Regions from separate parts of the Streptosporangium sp. NPDC020145 genome, predicted to be linked through region 1. Evidence: riboswitches for the same ligand, from Rfam matches in the RefSeq annotation. Region 1 holds a riboswitch; the other holds the start of a gene.
What was found. Region 1 has a riboswitch for glycine ahead of gcvT (glycine cleavage system aminomethyltransferase GcvT). Riboswitches for the same ligand answer to the same signal wherever they lie in the genome.

Region 1 (7,571 bases):
ACGCGACCAGCGCGTCCCTGCCCGCCAGCCCCGCGGTGGCCTCCGCGATGCGGACGCTCTTCTCGTCGGCCGCCAGCAGGGCGATCCGGCCGCGCAGGTCCTCAAGGCCGCGAACGTGCGCGTAGAGGCTGGCGTCCTTCACCCCGAGCCGTCGTGCCACCGCCGACATGGTCAGCCGGTCGAACCCGACCTCGTCGGCCAGTTCGGCACCGGCGAGCGTCACCCGATCCGTCGTCAACCCGGCCCGCGCCATACGCGCCCCCCTCTCCTAGAGTCCCTAGAATGTAACTAATCCCATTAGCTTCTGTCTAATGAGATTAGTTTCACCGGGCGCGCGACAGTACGGCACGGCGGTTCACCGAGGTCAGCGGCGTGGCCGCAGGCGGGAGGAGGGCAGGTCGTGACGGCCGGAGACGAACTCCTGGAAGGCGATCTTGACCTTGATGGCCGGGCGACGCCAGCGCTCCTCACGGCGCTGCGCCCTGGCCAGTTTCCAGGGCCTCGGCCTTCGGGAGCCCGGGGCGAAGAACCAGTGGGCCCAGGGGGAGCCGGGCCGGGCCAGCCGCAGCGCCCCGACGATCAGCAGCAGCGGGACGAACAGACCGACCATGCCCGTCCAGATCTTCCCCTTCAGCAGGGTGACCACGGCGAGCATGAGATTGAGCACGAGGAAGCCGACCGCCAGCCACGTCCCCTGCGGCGTGCCGTCCGGCCGCTCCCAGCCCAGCGGGCGCAGGCCGAGCAGGAGCAGACCGGTGACGGCGATCGCGATGAACACCGCGTCGACCGACGTGCGGCCCTCCTCCTCCCAGTAGACGTCGTGCAGGTGCAGGATCAGCGCGAACTCGTCCAGGATGAGGGCGGCGCCCACCCCGAAGACGGCCGCGGTCAGGGCATACCACCCCTGGGATACGCCGGAGACGAGCAGGCCGGAGACCCCGCCGAGCATCGTCAGCACCACGCCGAACACCACATGGTGGATGTGCATGTCGCCGACGCTGACGTTGCCGAACCAGCCGATCTTGGCGCGGATGAGCCGGACGTTGATGCGGGTGAAGACGAAGGCGACGATCAGCGCGACGAAGAAACAGAAGAGCGGTAGCCGTCCTGTTTCCACGATTCGATGTTGGAACAAATCCCCCACTGCACCTTCAGGTTATGCGAGAGCCGTCATGATCACGCCTAACCGGACACTCTGTCCCGACCCGGGGATTTCGCTCGGCCCTCGCCTACGGTTAGGCTGGCCGGGACACCGACGAGCCCGCGCGGGAGAGCGTCCTGACATCCAGGCCAGGACCCCTGAAGGAGCAAGCCCTCCCCGCAAACCTCTCAAGGCAAAGGACCGCGTGGGTAGGTGCCTCTGGAAAGCAGGCCGTACGGCCTCGCCGAAGGTGAAAGTCCGGCAAAAATCGGGCGAAGCTCTCAGGCATCCATGACAGAGGGGGAGGATGCTTCTCATCCGACCCCTGTCTGAGGTGCGAACATGTCCCGACCCACGCCGCTGCGCGGTGTTCACGAGGCCCTCGGCGCGACGCTGACCGACTTCGCGGGCTGGCTGATGCCGCTGCGCTACGGAAGCGAGTCCGCCGAGCACAACGCGGTCCGCCAGGCGGCCGGCCTGTTCGACCTCTCCCACATGGGAGAGATCTTCGTGACGGGCCCGCAGGCAGGCGAGGCCCTCGACTACGCGCTCGTCGGTCACATCTCCGCCCTTGAGCCGGGACGCGCCCGCTACACGATGATCGTCGATCCCCAGGGCGGCGTGCTCGACGACCTGATCGTCTACCGCCTGGCCGACCAGGAGTTCATGGTCGTCGCCAACGCCTCCAACTACCCCCGGGTCGCCGCCGAGCTGACCGAGCGCGCCGGGGCCTTCGAGGCCGCGGTCGAGGACCGCTCCGAGCAGTACGCGCTGGTCGCGGTACAGGGGCCGCGCTCCCGCGAGATCCTGGGCGGGCTCACCGACGCCGACCTCGACGGCCTGAAGTACTACGCGGGCCTTCCCGCGACCGTCGCCGGGCTCTCCGCCCTCGTCGCCCGCACCGGCTACACCGGCGAGGACGGCTTCGAGCTGTTCGTCGCCGCCGACGACGCCGAGCCGCTGTGGGCCGCGCTCACCAAGGCGGGCGAGCCGTACGGCCTGCTGCCCGCCGGGCTTTCGGCGCGTGACACCCTCCGTCTTGAGGCGGGGATGCCGCTGTACGGCAACGAGCTCTCCGCTGATCTCACCCCGTTCGACGCGGGGCTCGGCCGTGTGGTGAGGTTTGACAAACCAGGCGACTTCGTCGGCAGGGCCGCCCTTGAGCCGCTCAAGGACGTCCCCCCGGCCCGCCGCCTGGTGGGACTGATCGCGACCGGCCGCAGGGTGCCCCGCCACGGGTATCCGGTGGTCTCCGGCGACGGCGTCGTCGTCGGAGAGGTGACCAGCGGAGCGCCTTCCCAGACCCTGGGCAGGCCGATCGCCATGGCCTACGTGGACAACGGAACGTCCGCTGGACTGGCCGTGGACATCCGGGGCAGTCACGAGCCGGTCGAGGTCGTTGAGCTGCCTTTCTACAGGAGGAAAAAGTGAGTGACATTCCCGAGGAGCTGCACTACACCAAGGAGCACGAGTGGATCTCGGGCATAGACGACGGCCTGACCCTGACCGTCGGCATCACCGCCTACGCCGCCAACGCCCTCGGTGACGTGGTCTTCGTCCAGTTGCCCGAGGCCGGTTCCTCGCTCACCGCGGGTGAGGCGGTCGGCGAGGTCGAGTCGACCAAGTCGGTGAGCGACATCTTCGCGCCGGTCGGCGGTGAGGTCGTCGAGGTCAACGAGGCCGTCGTCGACGACCCCTCGCTGGTCAACAGTGACCCCTATGGCGACGGCTGGCTGTTCCGCGTCCGGCTTGAGGGTGACCCGGAGGACCTGCTGTCCCCCGAGGAGTACACGGCACTCACTTCGGGCGAATCCTGAAATATCTAATCTTGCGTCGTGATCACGCGCGTCCACCGGCGCGCGTGATCACGACCGCGGGACAGCGCAAAGGCAGGGCAGATCAATGGCGATCAGCGTCTTCGACCTCTTCAAGATCGGTATCGGCCCGTCCAGCTCGCACACCGGCGGCCCGATGGCCGCCGCCCACAGGTTCGCCAGAGGGCTCGACCACGACGGCCTGCTCGACAAGACCACCCGGGTCGAGGTCATCCTCTACGGCTCACTCGGCCTGACCGGCAAGGGCCACGGCAGCGACAAGGCCGTCCTTCTCGGCCTGACCGGCGACAAACCCGAACTCGTCGACGTCGACACCGTCGACGAACGGCTGGCCGCCATGCGCGCCTCGGGAACGATCCGGTTGTACGGCTCCCGCGAGATCCCGTTCGTGGTCGGTGAGCATCTCGTCTTCGAACGCAAGATCTCCCTGCCGCACCACCCGAACGGCATGCGGTTCACCGCCTTCGGGGAGACCGGCGACGTCCTGCGGGAGAAGGTCTACTACTCGGTCGGCGGCGGCTTCGTGGTCGACGAGAACGCCACCGGCGCCGACCGCATCAAACCGGACGACACCGTCCTGCCGTACCCCTTCACCACGGCGGCCGAACTGCTCGGCCACTGCACGGAGACGGGTCTTTCCGTCTCGGGGCTGATGCTGGAGAACGAGAAGGCCTTCGGCCTGTCCGAGCGGGAGATCCGCGACCGGCTGCTGAACCTGTGGCGCGTCATGAGCGAGTGCGTCGGGCGCGGCATCGCCAAGGAGGGCGTGCTGCCCGGCGGCCTGAAGGTCAGGCGCAGAGCCCACCAGCTCCACCGGAGGCTGCAGAGCGAGGCCGCGGAGAAGGACCCGCTGCACGCGATGGACTGGGTCTCGCTGTTCGCCCTCGCGGTGAACGAGGAGAACGCCGCGGGCGGGCGGGTCGTCACGGCACCGACGAACGGCGCGGCGGGCATCGTCCCGGCCGTGCTCACCTACTACGACCGGTTCGTCCCGAACTCCGACGACGACGGGGTGGTGCGCTTCCTGCTCACCGCGGGGGCGATCGGCGTGCTGTTCAAGGAGAACGCCTCCATCTCCGGCGCCGAGGTCGGCTGCCAGGGCGAGGTCGGCTCCGCCTGCTCGATGGCGGCGGCCGGGCTGACCGAGGCGCTCGGCGGCACCCCCGAGCAGGTGGAGAACGCCGCCGAGATCGGCATCGAGCACAACCTGGGGCTGACCTGCGACCCGATCGGCGGCCTGGTGCAGATCCCGTGCATCGAGCGCAACGCGGTGGCCTCGATCAAGGCCATCACCGCGGCCAGGATCGCGCTGCGCGGCGACGGCCGCCACTTCGTCTCCCTGGACAAGGCGATCAAGACGATGCGTGACACCGGCCGCGACATGCTCGACAAGTACAAGGAGACGAGCAGGGGCGGCCTGGCGGTGAACGTCATCGAATGCTGACCCGACCTCCCGGCAAACACGCCAAACTCCACGAACTTTGACATCTCACCCGGCCACTCGCCGTAGCGCCCCTATGCTGGGTGCCGCTGTCACCGAGAGTCGGGAGGACGTCGTGCCGACGAAGGTCTCACAGCCGGAGAAGACACGTCCGGGAGGCCGGGCCCGCCACCGCGCGTCCGCCCTCCCCGGCGACCACCGTGACCACAGCGGCTCCCCGGGCTCCCGTGGTTCCCGTGGCTCTCACTGGTTCTTCGCGCTGGCCCTGCTCGCCGGGATCGGGGTGCGCGCGCTGGCCGTGCTCGGTTACCGGCCCACGCTGTGGTTCTGGGCCGACTCCTTCGTCTACCTCGGCGCCGGACTCGACCCCCGGCCGATGGAGTCCCGCCCCTCCGGCTACTCCCTGCTGTTGTGGGCGCTGCGCCCGCTGTCCAGCGTCCAGGCGGTCGTGGTGATCCAGCACCTGCTCGGGCTCGCCACGGCGTTGTGCGTCTACCTTCTGCTGCGCCGCCGGGGAGGGCTGCCGGGGTGGGGGGCGACGCTGATCACGCTCCCCGTGCTGCTCGACGTCCACCAGGTCCAGCTCGAACACCTCGTCATGGCGGACCTGCCGATGGAGTTCCTCGTGGTCGCGGCGGTCACGCTGGTGATGTGGCGGCGGCGCCCACCTGCGTGGGCGGCGCTGCTCGCCGGGCTCCTGCTCGCGGCGGCGACCGTGACCAGGACGATCGGGCTGCCGCTGGCCCTCGTGGTACTGGTGTGCATGGTGATCGGACGGTCCGGATGGCGGGCGGTCACGGCCACCGCGCTGGCCTGCGCGATCGGCCTGGGCGGCTACGCGGCCTGGTTCGCCTCCGAGTACGGCAACTACGGCCTGACCAGGGGAAACGCCTTCCTCTGGGCGCGCACCATGACCTTCGCCGACTGCGCCAGGATCAAACCCGCCGGTCCCGAGGCCGCGCTGTGCCCGACCGTCCCCGTCGCCGAGCGCAAGGCCCCGCCCGTCTACATCTGGGACGCCTCCTCGCCCCTGAACAAGGTCAAGGGAACCTGGGCCGAGCGTGACAGGCTCGCGGGCGCCTTCGCGGCCCAGGCCATCAGGGCGCAGCCGCTCGACTTCCTCACCGCGGGCCTCACCGACGTGGCCCATGTCTTCGACTGGGAACGCAGGGTCTACCCGACCCCCGGCCCGCAGAGCGCCTACGTCTTCCCCGCCGTCGCCAGGCCCTTCCCCACCGGCGCCGCCTCCCAGGGCAGGACCGCCGAGGAGCTGACCGTCGCCTACCAGGGCGCCTCCGGCGAGACCCGTCTCGTCGAGCCGTACGCGGGCTGGCTGCGCCTCTACCAGGAGAACGGCTTCCTGCGCGGCCCGGTCCTCGCCGTGATCGTGCTGGTCGGGCTGGCCGGGGTGCTGCGCAACTGGCGGCGGCTCGGCGGGGTCGTGCTGCTGCCGTGGGCGGCGGGGGCCGTACTGCTGGCCCTGCCGCCCTTCATCGCGGCCTTCGACCACCGCTACGTGGTCCCGGCCGTCCCGTTCGCCTGCCTGGCCGCTGGACTCGCCTTCGCCGTACGGGACCGTGCCCCCGCCGCCCCCGCCGCCCCCGCCGCCCCGGAACCGGCGGCACCGGGACCGGCGGGGTCAGCGGCCCCGGACGTGCAGCCTGACCCAGGCGCCGAGGTTCTCGTCCCCTATCGTCCTGCGGACCTTGGAGACCGCGTCCTTGTTCAGCCGCGCGACGAGCCTGCCGACGTCGGTGGCCGGCCCGCAGGTGATCGCGACGCGCAGACGATCGTCCTTCGCGTGCCTGACGCCAACTCGGACGAGCCCTTCGATTTCTTTAACCGCGACCCCCAGCATGGCCGTACCGGTGGCGCTGCGGCGCCCCACCCGTCCCCAGCCCAGGGCGCGCAGCAGCCACCTGATCGACAGCAGCGCCAGCACCACCAGTAGCAACGCCACCAGCCATCCCAGCCACGCGTGCTGCTCCAGGTAGGAGGGCAGCCCCCGGCTCATGATCCGGTCGTCGCGTGGCTGGGAGGAGAGCTTTCCCTGCCCCCGCAGGCAGGCGTACATCCCCGCCCCGGTCAGCGTCACCCCCGTGAGGGCCAAGCCGATCCTGTTGTCCAGGTAGGCCCGCATCAGGCTCCCCTCCTGCACAGCCGTACGACGATCTCTCGCGCGCACATCGCGCCCAGGGCCGTCAGCCGGTCACCCACGACGATGCCCACCTGACGCAGCAGGTGGCCCGTCCGGTCGGCGTCGGTGAACACGGTGACCTCGATGTCACGCGAGCCGAGCCGTACCCGGGCCCGCCCGACCCCGTCGACCGACTCCGCCGCCGCCCGCAGCGTACGGCGAAGCCCCGCCCTGGTCAGGCCGATCACCATCCGGGAGTCCGCGGACTCCAGCGGCACCAACCGGGTCTTGCCCGGCAGCACGGCCAGGGCGAACAGCACGATCCCGGCCGCCGTCACCGCCAGCGCCACGGCGAAGACCGCGGGGTCGGACCACCTGGCCGCCCCGATCCCCTCGGCGACCCTGCGGTACGGCACCCGCCCCATCGGGGAGCCCATCGTCAGCCCCGCCGTCACACAGGCCGCGGCCGAGAGCGCCGCCGAGACCAGTACGGCGGCCACCAGGCCCGCCGGATTGCGCTCGGGCCGCAGCAGCCGTACCGATCTGCGCCGGACGGCGTGCAGGTGCTCCCCCGCCGTGGTTCCGCCCGTCCCCGCCATGATGTCCTGGAGAGTGCTCATCACCTGGACAGGTCTACGCGTCCCGGAGTCGTCACGCGGGGGTGAAGCGGCGACTTTCACGATCCCGGAGTCACCCTGGCCGGAGAATTTACCGCCGGCATCTCAACATGAACACTGCTCATATTAGTCGTTTTACGGCTATTCTGCGGGCATGGACGACCGTCAGCGCTACGACCGGGCGACAGCGCACCTGGATCCTCCGTTCGCCGTGCTGGACCTGGAAGCCCTGCGCTCGAACGCCTCCGCCATGGCCCGGCGGGCGGGCGGCAAACCGATCAGGGTCGCCAGCAAGTCCATCCGCTCCAGGCCCCTGCTCGAACGGATCCTCGCCATGGACGGCTTCGCCGGAATCATGGCCTTCACCCTGCCGGAGGCCCTCTGGCTGGTCTCGACCGGC
Region 2 (7,571 bases), on a different contig from region 1:
CCCGGGTGTCTGGGTGGCCGAGGGGGCCTCGGTCGACGCCGACGCCGTACTCAAGGGCCCCCTGTACGTCGGCGACTACGCCAAGGTCGAGGCGGGGGCCGAACTGCGCGAGTTCACCGTGCTCGGCAGCAACGTGGTGGTCAGGGAGGGCGCCTTCCTGCACCGCGCCGTCGTCCACGACAACGTCTACGTCGGCCCGAGCGCCCACCTGCGCGGCTGTGTCGTCGGCAAGAACACCGACCTGATGACCGGGGTCAGGATCGAGGAGGGCGCCGTCGTCGGCGACGAGTGCATCATCGAGGCCGAGGCGTACGTCTCCTCGGGCGTCAAGGTCTACCCCTTCAAGACCGTGGAGGCCGGGGCGGTCGTCAACACCAGCGTCATCTGGGAGCCCAGGGGCCAGCGCAGCCTGTTCGGCCCGCGCGGCGTCTCCGGCCTGGTCAACGTGGAGATCACCCCCGAACTGTGCGTACGGCTCGCCAGCGCCTACGCGACCACGCTGAGGAAGGGCGCCTCGGTCATCACCTCCCGGGACTCCTCCCGGGCGGCCAGGGCGCTGAAGCGGGCCGTGATCAGCGCGCTGACCGCCAGCGCGATCAACGTGCTCGACCTGGAGGCGGCCCCGCTGCCCGTCTCGCGCTTCCACACCGCCAGGGAGAACGCGGTCGGCGGGATCGCGTTGCGCACCACCCCGGGCGACCCGCAGAGCGTGGACATCGTCTTCATGGACGAGCACGGCGCCGACCTCTCCCAGGGCGCCCAGCGCAAACTGGAGCGGGTCTTCTCCCGCCAGGAGTTCCGCCGCGCCTTCCCCGGGGAGATCGCCGAGCTGAGCTTCCCGGCCAGGGCGATCGAGGACTACACCTACGAGCTGCTGCGCTGCGTGGACGTCACCGGGGTGCGCGACGCCGACCTGAAGGTCGTCGTCGACTGCGCGGGCGGCACCTCCTCACTGGTGCTGCCCAGCCTCCTGGGCAGGGTCGGCGTCGAGGTGCTCACCGTCAACAACCGCCTGGACGACGCCTCGCCGACCGAGACCCTCGCCGAGCGCCGCCGGGCCCTGCAACGCCTGTCCGAGCTGGTCGGCTCGGCCAGGGCGGCCTTCGGCGTGCGCTTCGACCCGGTGGGGGAGCGGATCGCGCTCGTCGACGAGACGGGCCAGCTGATCAGCGAGGAGCGCGCCCTGCTGGTCGTGCTCGACCTGGTCGCCGCAGAGCGGCGTGGCGGCAGGGTGGCCCTGCCGGTCACCACGACCCGGGTGGCCGAGCAGGTCTGCCGCTTCCACGGCGTGCAGGTCGAGTGGACCTCGACCGCACTGGACGCGCTGACCACCGCGGCCAGGGCGGAGGGCATGGTCTTCGCCGCGGACGGGCGGGGCGGCTTCGTGGTGCCCGAGTTCGGCCCGACGGTCGACGGCCTGGCGGTGTTCCTGCGGCTGCTCGGCCTGGTCGCCAGGACCCGCCTTTCGCTCAGCCAGATCGACGCCAGGATCCCGCAGGCCCGGTTGCTGCGCCGTACGGTCCCCACGCCGTGGGCCGCCAAGGGCGTGGTGATGCGCTCGGTCATCGAGGCCGCCGAGCTGTACCGGATAGACACGACCGACGGGGTGCGCGTCGTGGCGCAGGACGGCAGCTGGGCGCTGGTGCTGCCGGACCCGGCCGAGGCGGTGACCCACCTGTGGGCGGAGGCGGGGGACGTCGACTCGGCGCAGAGCCTGATCGAGCACTGGGCCAGGGTCGTGGAGGGGGCGGCGGCGACCTGAGGTCTCCCCTGGGATCCCCGGCCCGGAGAGCGCGAAAACCCAGCGCGGCGGCATGGACCGGGGCGCCGCCCGGCGGTAACTTTGTCCTCGACCGAACCCGTCCTCGAGCGTCGGACTTGATCTTTCTCGCTATTCGGTGTATGTTGCGGCATTCGCAGTCTGAGCAAATACTTGAGAAGCGATGAAGCGAGGCGCGCGTACCGAGAACCGTTGCCGCGTCCTCGCGGTAGGAGGCCGAGCCGATCGATGCCGAGCGTCTACTGCACGCAGTGCGGTCATGCCAACCCTGAGGACGCCCGTTTCTGTTCACGATGCGGGTCGCCGCTGACCAGGTTCGACTCCCCGGGGGACAGTACGTCGACGATCTCCCTGTCCGGGATCGAGGCCTACGAGGCGGAGACGGGAGAGACGCTTCTCGCCGAGCGGCAGGCCGTCGAGCAACTGCCTCCGGGCGCCGCGCTGCTCGTCGCCATGCGTGGTCCCAACGCGGGCAGCCGCTTCCTGCTGGACAGCGACCTGACCACGGTCGGCCGTCACCCCGAGAGTGACATCTTCCTGGACGACATCACCGTCTCGCGGCGTCACGTCGAGTTCTACCGGCGCGGCGGAGGGGTGTTCACCGTCCGTGACGTCGGCAGCCTCAACGGCACCTACGTCAACCGTGAGCGGATCGAGGAGGTCCCGCTCTACGGCGGCGACGAGGTGCAGATCGGCAAGTTCCGCCTGGTCTTCCTCACCCGTGGCGCCGCTGGAGGATGATGAGCTCCCAGGCGGCTCGTTCGCACATGAGCATCGGGGAGGTGCTCGCCCTGTTGCAGGGCGAGTTCCCCGACGTCAGCATCTCCAAGATCCGTTTCCTGGAGGGCGAGGGGTTGATCGAGCCGGAGCGCAGTCCCTCCGGCTACCGGAAGTTCAGTTACGCCGACGTCGAGCGGCTGCGTTACATCCTCGGCGAGCAGCGCGACCGTTACCTGCCGCTGCGTGTGATCAAGGACCGGCTCGAGGCCGCGGACCGCGAGGACCGGCCGGTCACCCCTCCGCGGGCCCTTCCCGGCGAGGCGCCGCCGGAGGTTCGTCTCACCCGCAAGGAACTGCTCGCCGCCGCCGAGCTCGACGAGGAGACCCTCACCGAGCTTGAGGACTTCGGCCTGCTCGCCGCGGTCGCCCGCCACTACGACGCCGAGGCGCTGGCCGTGGCCCGCAGCGTGGGGGCACTGGCCGCCTTCGGGCTCAGGGCACGCCACCTGCGGGTCGTCAAGGCCGCGGCCGAGCGGGAGGCCACCCTCGTCGAACAGGCCATCGCGCCGTTGCTTCGCCGCCGAGGCCCGGGGGCCATCGACCGGGCCGACGAGACCGCCAAGGAGATTTCTGGTCTTCTGCTGGAATTGCACGCCTCGCTCCTGCGTTCCGCCGTGCGTGGGGGCTTGGGCCGGTGAGAACCTGACCAGGCACTCGTCCCCTCACGAGTGTTACGTTGAACAAACCGGTCATAATCCAGCGAAGACGGAGCAGCCCGTGTTGCAGATGGAGGTCGTGGGCGTTCGGGTTGAGATGCCCTCAAACCAGCCTATTGTCCTGCTGAAGGAGGCACATGGGGAGCGGTACCTGCCGATCTGGATCGGCATGACCGAGGCGACGGCGATCGCGATGGCCCAGGCCGAAGAGCCGCCACCCCGGCCACTCACCCATGACCTCTTCCGCGACGTGCTCGACGCGCTCGGCGTCCGGCTGAGCACCGTGAACATCGTCGCACTCCGTGATGGGATCTTCTTCGCCGATCTCGTGTTCTCCAACGGGGTCGAGGTGAGCGCCCGTCCTTCGGACTCCATAGCCCTGGCGTTGCGTACGGGAGCCCGTATCTTCGCCAGTGAGGACATCGTCAGGGAGGCGGGGGTGATCATTCCCGACGACCAGGAGGACGAGGTGGAGAAGTTCAGGGAGTTCCTTGACACGATCACGCCCGAGGACTTCGGTCGCGCGGGGTAGGTATTTCGGTGCATTTACGCTTCACGACGCGCCGGGGAGGGTCGTTGACTGATCTTGGCCCCAGTCCTACGGTGCAAGTGAAACCCGCGGCTGTGCGCAAACCCCCAGATCAGGCCGCGGGATGAGAGAAAGCCGGAGGTCCGCGTGGCGGTCAGCAGCGGCGAGGGTAGAAACGCCGACCAGGATGACCCGGAACGGCGCGGGGAGGCACGTCAGCGTGCGGGCGAAGAGGGCCTGCTGTTCGACGGGCAGCCGGTGAAACTGCCCGCCGACATCGGATACCGCGGTCCCACCGCCTGTGCCGCGGCCGACATCACCTATCGGCAGCTGGACTACTGGGCGCGCACCGGTCTGGTCGAGCCCACGGTCAGGGCCGCTCACGGTTCGGGTTCCCAGCGCCTGTACGGCTTCCGCGACATCCTGGTGCTCAAGGTCGTCAAACGGCTGCTCGACACGGGTGTGTCCCTCCAGCAGATCCGCATCGCCGTCCAGCACCTGCGCGACCGCGGCGTCAACGACCTGGCCCAGATCACCCTCATGAGCGACGGGGTGAGCGTGTACGAGTGCACCTCACCCGACGAGGTCATCGACCTGCTCCAGGGAGGGCAGGGTGTCTTCGGCATAGCCCTCGGCCGCGTCTGGCAGGAGGTGGAGGGCTCCCTGGCCGACCTGCCCGGAGAGCGCGCGGAGTCCGGCCAGAGCCCTTTAGGCGATCACCACGCGGATGAGCTGGCCCGTCGTCGCCGGGCTCGCCGCACCGGGTAAGGTTGTCTCGCTGCTGACTCTGCGCGGGAGAGACCCCGGCATGATCGGGGCGCCGAAGGAGCAACCTCCCCGGAATCTCTCAGGCACCCGGTACCGCGTGGGCGAGGCGACTCTGGAAAGCAGGCACGCCCGCCAGGCGCGTCTCACCGACGGGGAAAGCCTTCCACGCACCGGAAGGTGAAACTCTCAGGTCGCGATGACAGAGGGGGAGATCCGGCATACGCCCGCGCCCAGCGCCGGTCTCCAACGTCTCGGGAGGCTTCCCATGACCGACCTGTCACCGCTCAGCGAGCTGACCCCCCCGCCGTTCGCCACCCGTCACATCGGGCCCGCGGACGCCGACCAGACCCGCATGCTCGAGGCGGTCGGATTCGCCTCGACCGCCGACCTGGTCGCGGTGGCCGTCCCCGAGGCCATCAGGGCGAAGGACAGGCTCAACCTCCCGCCCGCCGCGAGCGAGACGGAGGCCATCGCCGAGCTGCGCGCCCTCGCCGGGCGTAACACCGTGCTCACCTCGATGATCGGCCTGGGCTACCACGACACGATCACCCCGGCGGTCATCCGCCGCAACCTCCTGGAGAACCCCGGCTGGTACACCGCCTACACGCCCTACCAGCCCGAGATCTCCCAGGGGCGCCTTGAGGCCCTGCTCAACTTCCAGACGGTCGTCTCCGACCTGACCGGTCTCGACGTGGCGGGCGCCTCCCTGCTGGACGAGGCCACCGCCGCCGCCGAGGCGATGACGCTGGCCCGCAGGGCGGTGCGCGGCTCCTCGAACGTGTTCGTCGTCGACGCCGGCTCGCTGCCGCAGACCAAGGCCGTGCTGCGCACCAGGGCCGAGCCGCTCGGCATCGAGCTGGTCGAGAGCGACTTCACCGAGGCCCTTCCCGACTGTTTCGGCGTGCTCGTGCAGTACCCCGGGGCCGACGGCGAGATCAGGGACTTCCGCGCCGTCGCCGAGGCCGCCCACGCGCGCGGCGCCCAGGTGGTGGCCGCCGCCGACCTGCTGGCCCTGACCCTGCTGGCCGCCCCCGGCGAGCTCGGCGCCGACATCGCGATCGGCTCCTCGCAGCGCTTCGGCGTCCCGCTGGGCTTCGGCGGCCCGCACGCCGCCTACATGGCCGTCCGCGACGGCCTGCAGCGGCAGATGCCCGGCCGCCTGGTCGGCGTCTCCCAGGACGCCGACGGCCGCCCCGCCTACCGCCTGGCGCTGCAGACCCGTGAGCAGCACATCCGCAGGGAGAAGGCGACCAGCAACATCTGCACCGCGCAGGTGCTGCTCGCGGTCATCGCGGGCATGTACGCCGTCTACCACGGCCCCGAGGGCCTTCGCAGGATCGCCAGGCGCGTCCACCGGCACGCCGTCGTGCTGGCCGCGGGCCTGCGCCACGGAGGCGTCGAGGTCGTCCACGACGCCTTCTTCGACACCGTGCTCGCCCGGGTGCCCGGCCGCGCCACCCGGATCGTGGCCGCGGCCCGCGACAACGGCGTCAACCTGCGCCTGGTCGACGCCGACCACGTCGGCGTCACCTGCGACGAGCGGACCGAGCAGCTCCACCTGGAGCAGGTCCTGGCCGCCTTCGAGGTCAGCGGCGCCGTACTGACCGACCTGGACGCCGCGGCGCACGACGCGCTGCCCGAGGGGCTGGCGCGCACCGGCGACTACCTGACCCACCCGGTCTTCCACAGCCACAGGTCGGAGACGGCCATGCTGCGCTACCTGCGCAGGCTCCAGGACAAGGACGTCGCGCTCGACCGGTCGATGATCCCGCTCGGCTCGTGCACCATGAAGCTCAACGCGACCACCGAGATGGAGCCGATCACCTGGCCCGAGTTCGCCGGGCTGCACCCCTACGCCCCCGCGGAGCAGGCCGAGGGCTACACGGAGCTGGTGCGGGAGCTTGAGGGCTGGCTGGCCGAGGTCACCGGCTACGACGCGGTCTCCATCCAGCCGAACGCGGGCTCCCAGGGTGAATTCGCCGGGCTGCTGGCGATCCGCGCCTACCACCACGCCCGCGGCGAGGCCCATCGCGACGTCTGCCTGATCCCCTCCTCCGCGCACGGCACCAACGCCGCCAGCGCGGTCATGGCCGGTATGCGGGTCGTCGTGGTCGCCTGCGACGACAACGGCAACGTGGACCTCGCCGACCTCGACGCCAAGCTCGGCAAGCACCGCGACCGGCTCGCCGCGATCATGGTGACCTACCCCTCGACGCACGGCGTCTACGAGGAGACCATCACCCAGATCTGCGAGCGGGTGCACGAGGCGGGCGGCCAGGTCTACGTCGACGGCGCCAACCTCAACGCCCTGGTCGGCCTGGCCAAGCCGGGCGAGTTCGGGGCGGACGTCTCCCACCTGAACCTGCACAAGACCTTCTGCATCCCGCACGGCGGCGGCGGCCCCGGCGTCGGCCCCGTCGCGGTCCGCGCCCACCTCGCCGGCTACCTGCCCGGTCACCCGCTGCGCGACGACTCGCCGGTCGGTCCCGTCTCCGCCGCGCCGTACGGTTCGGCGGGCATCCTGCCCATCTCCTGGGCCTACGTCAGGATGATGGGCGCAGACGGGCTCAAGGCGGCCACCGAGCAGGCCATCCTGTCGGCCAACTACCTGGCCCGCAGGCTCGCCCCGCACTACCCCGTCCTCTACACCGGCCGGGGCGGCCTGGTCGCCCACGAGTGCATCGTGGACCTGCGCCAGATCACCAAGGAGACCGGTGTGACCGTGGACGACGTGGCCAAGCGCCTGGTCGACTACGGCTTCCACGCTCCCACCATGTCCTTCCCGGTGGCCGGTACGCTGATGATCGAGCCGACCGAGAGCGAGGACCTGGCCGAGCTCGACCGGTTCTGCGAGGCGATGATCGCGATCAGGGGGGAGATCGAGAAGGTCGCCTCCGGCGCCTACGACAAGACCGACAACCCGCTGCGCAACGCCCCGCACACGGCCGCCTGCCTGCTGGCCGACGACTGGGAGCACGCCTACTCGCGGGCCGAGGCGGCCTACCCGCTGCCGTCGGTGCGCGAGGCCAAGTACTGGTCGCCGGTCCGCCGGATCGAC

Region 2: another riboswitch for glycine. It lies ahead of gcvP (aminomethyl-transferring glycine dehydrogenase); the one in region 1 lies ahead of gcvT (glycine cleavage system aminomethyltransferase GcvT).

What each region holds. Positions count from the first base shown of each region.
Region 1 is NZ_JBEXZT010000008.1:129,382-136,952, forward strand. Features, by position in the region: gene ABZ463_RS17365 (TetR/AcrR family transcriptional regulator) at 1-253, opposite strand, end outside; gene ABZ463_RS17370 (hypothetical protein) at 365-1,117, opposite strand; glycine riboswitch at 1,257-1,355, shown strand; glycine riboswitch at 1,358-1,442, shown strand; gene gcvT (glycine cleavage system aminomethyltransferase GcvT) at 1,484-2,572, shown strand; gene gcvH (glycine cleavage system protein GcvH) at 2,569-2,958, shown strand; gene ABZ463_RS17385 (L-serine ammonia-lyase) at 3,044-4,420, shown strand; gene ABZ463_RS17390 (hypothetical protein) at 4,533-6,368, shown strand; gene ABZ463_RS17395 (DUF6286 domain-containing protein) at 6,557-7,174, opposite strand; gene ABZ463_RS17400 (amino acid deaminase/aldolase) at 7,326-7,571, shown strand, end outside.
Region 2 is NZ_JBEXZT010000022.1:26,592-34,162, forward strand. Features, by position in the region: gene ABZ463_RS30570 (mannose-1-phosphate guanyltransferase) at 1-1,762, shown strand, start outside; gene ABZ463_RS30575 (FHA domain-containing protein) at 2,009-2,521, shown strand; gene ABZ463_RS30580 (MerR family transcriptional regulator) at 2,548-3,198, shown strand; gene ABZ463_RS30585 (bifunctional nuclease family protein) at 3,278-3,748, shown strand; gene ABZ463_RS30590 (MerR family transcriptional regulator) at 3,983-4,513, shown strand; glycine riboswitch at 4,528-4,619, shown strand; gene gcvP (aminomethyl-transferring glycine dehydrogenase) at 4,779-7,571, shown strand, end outside.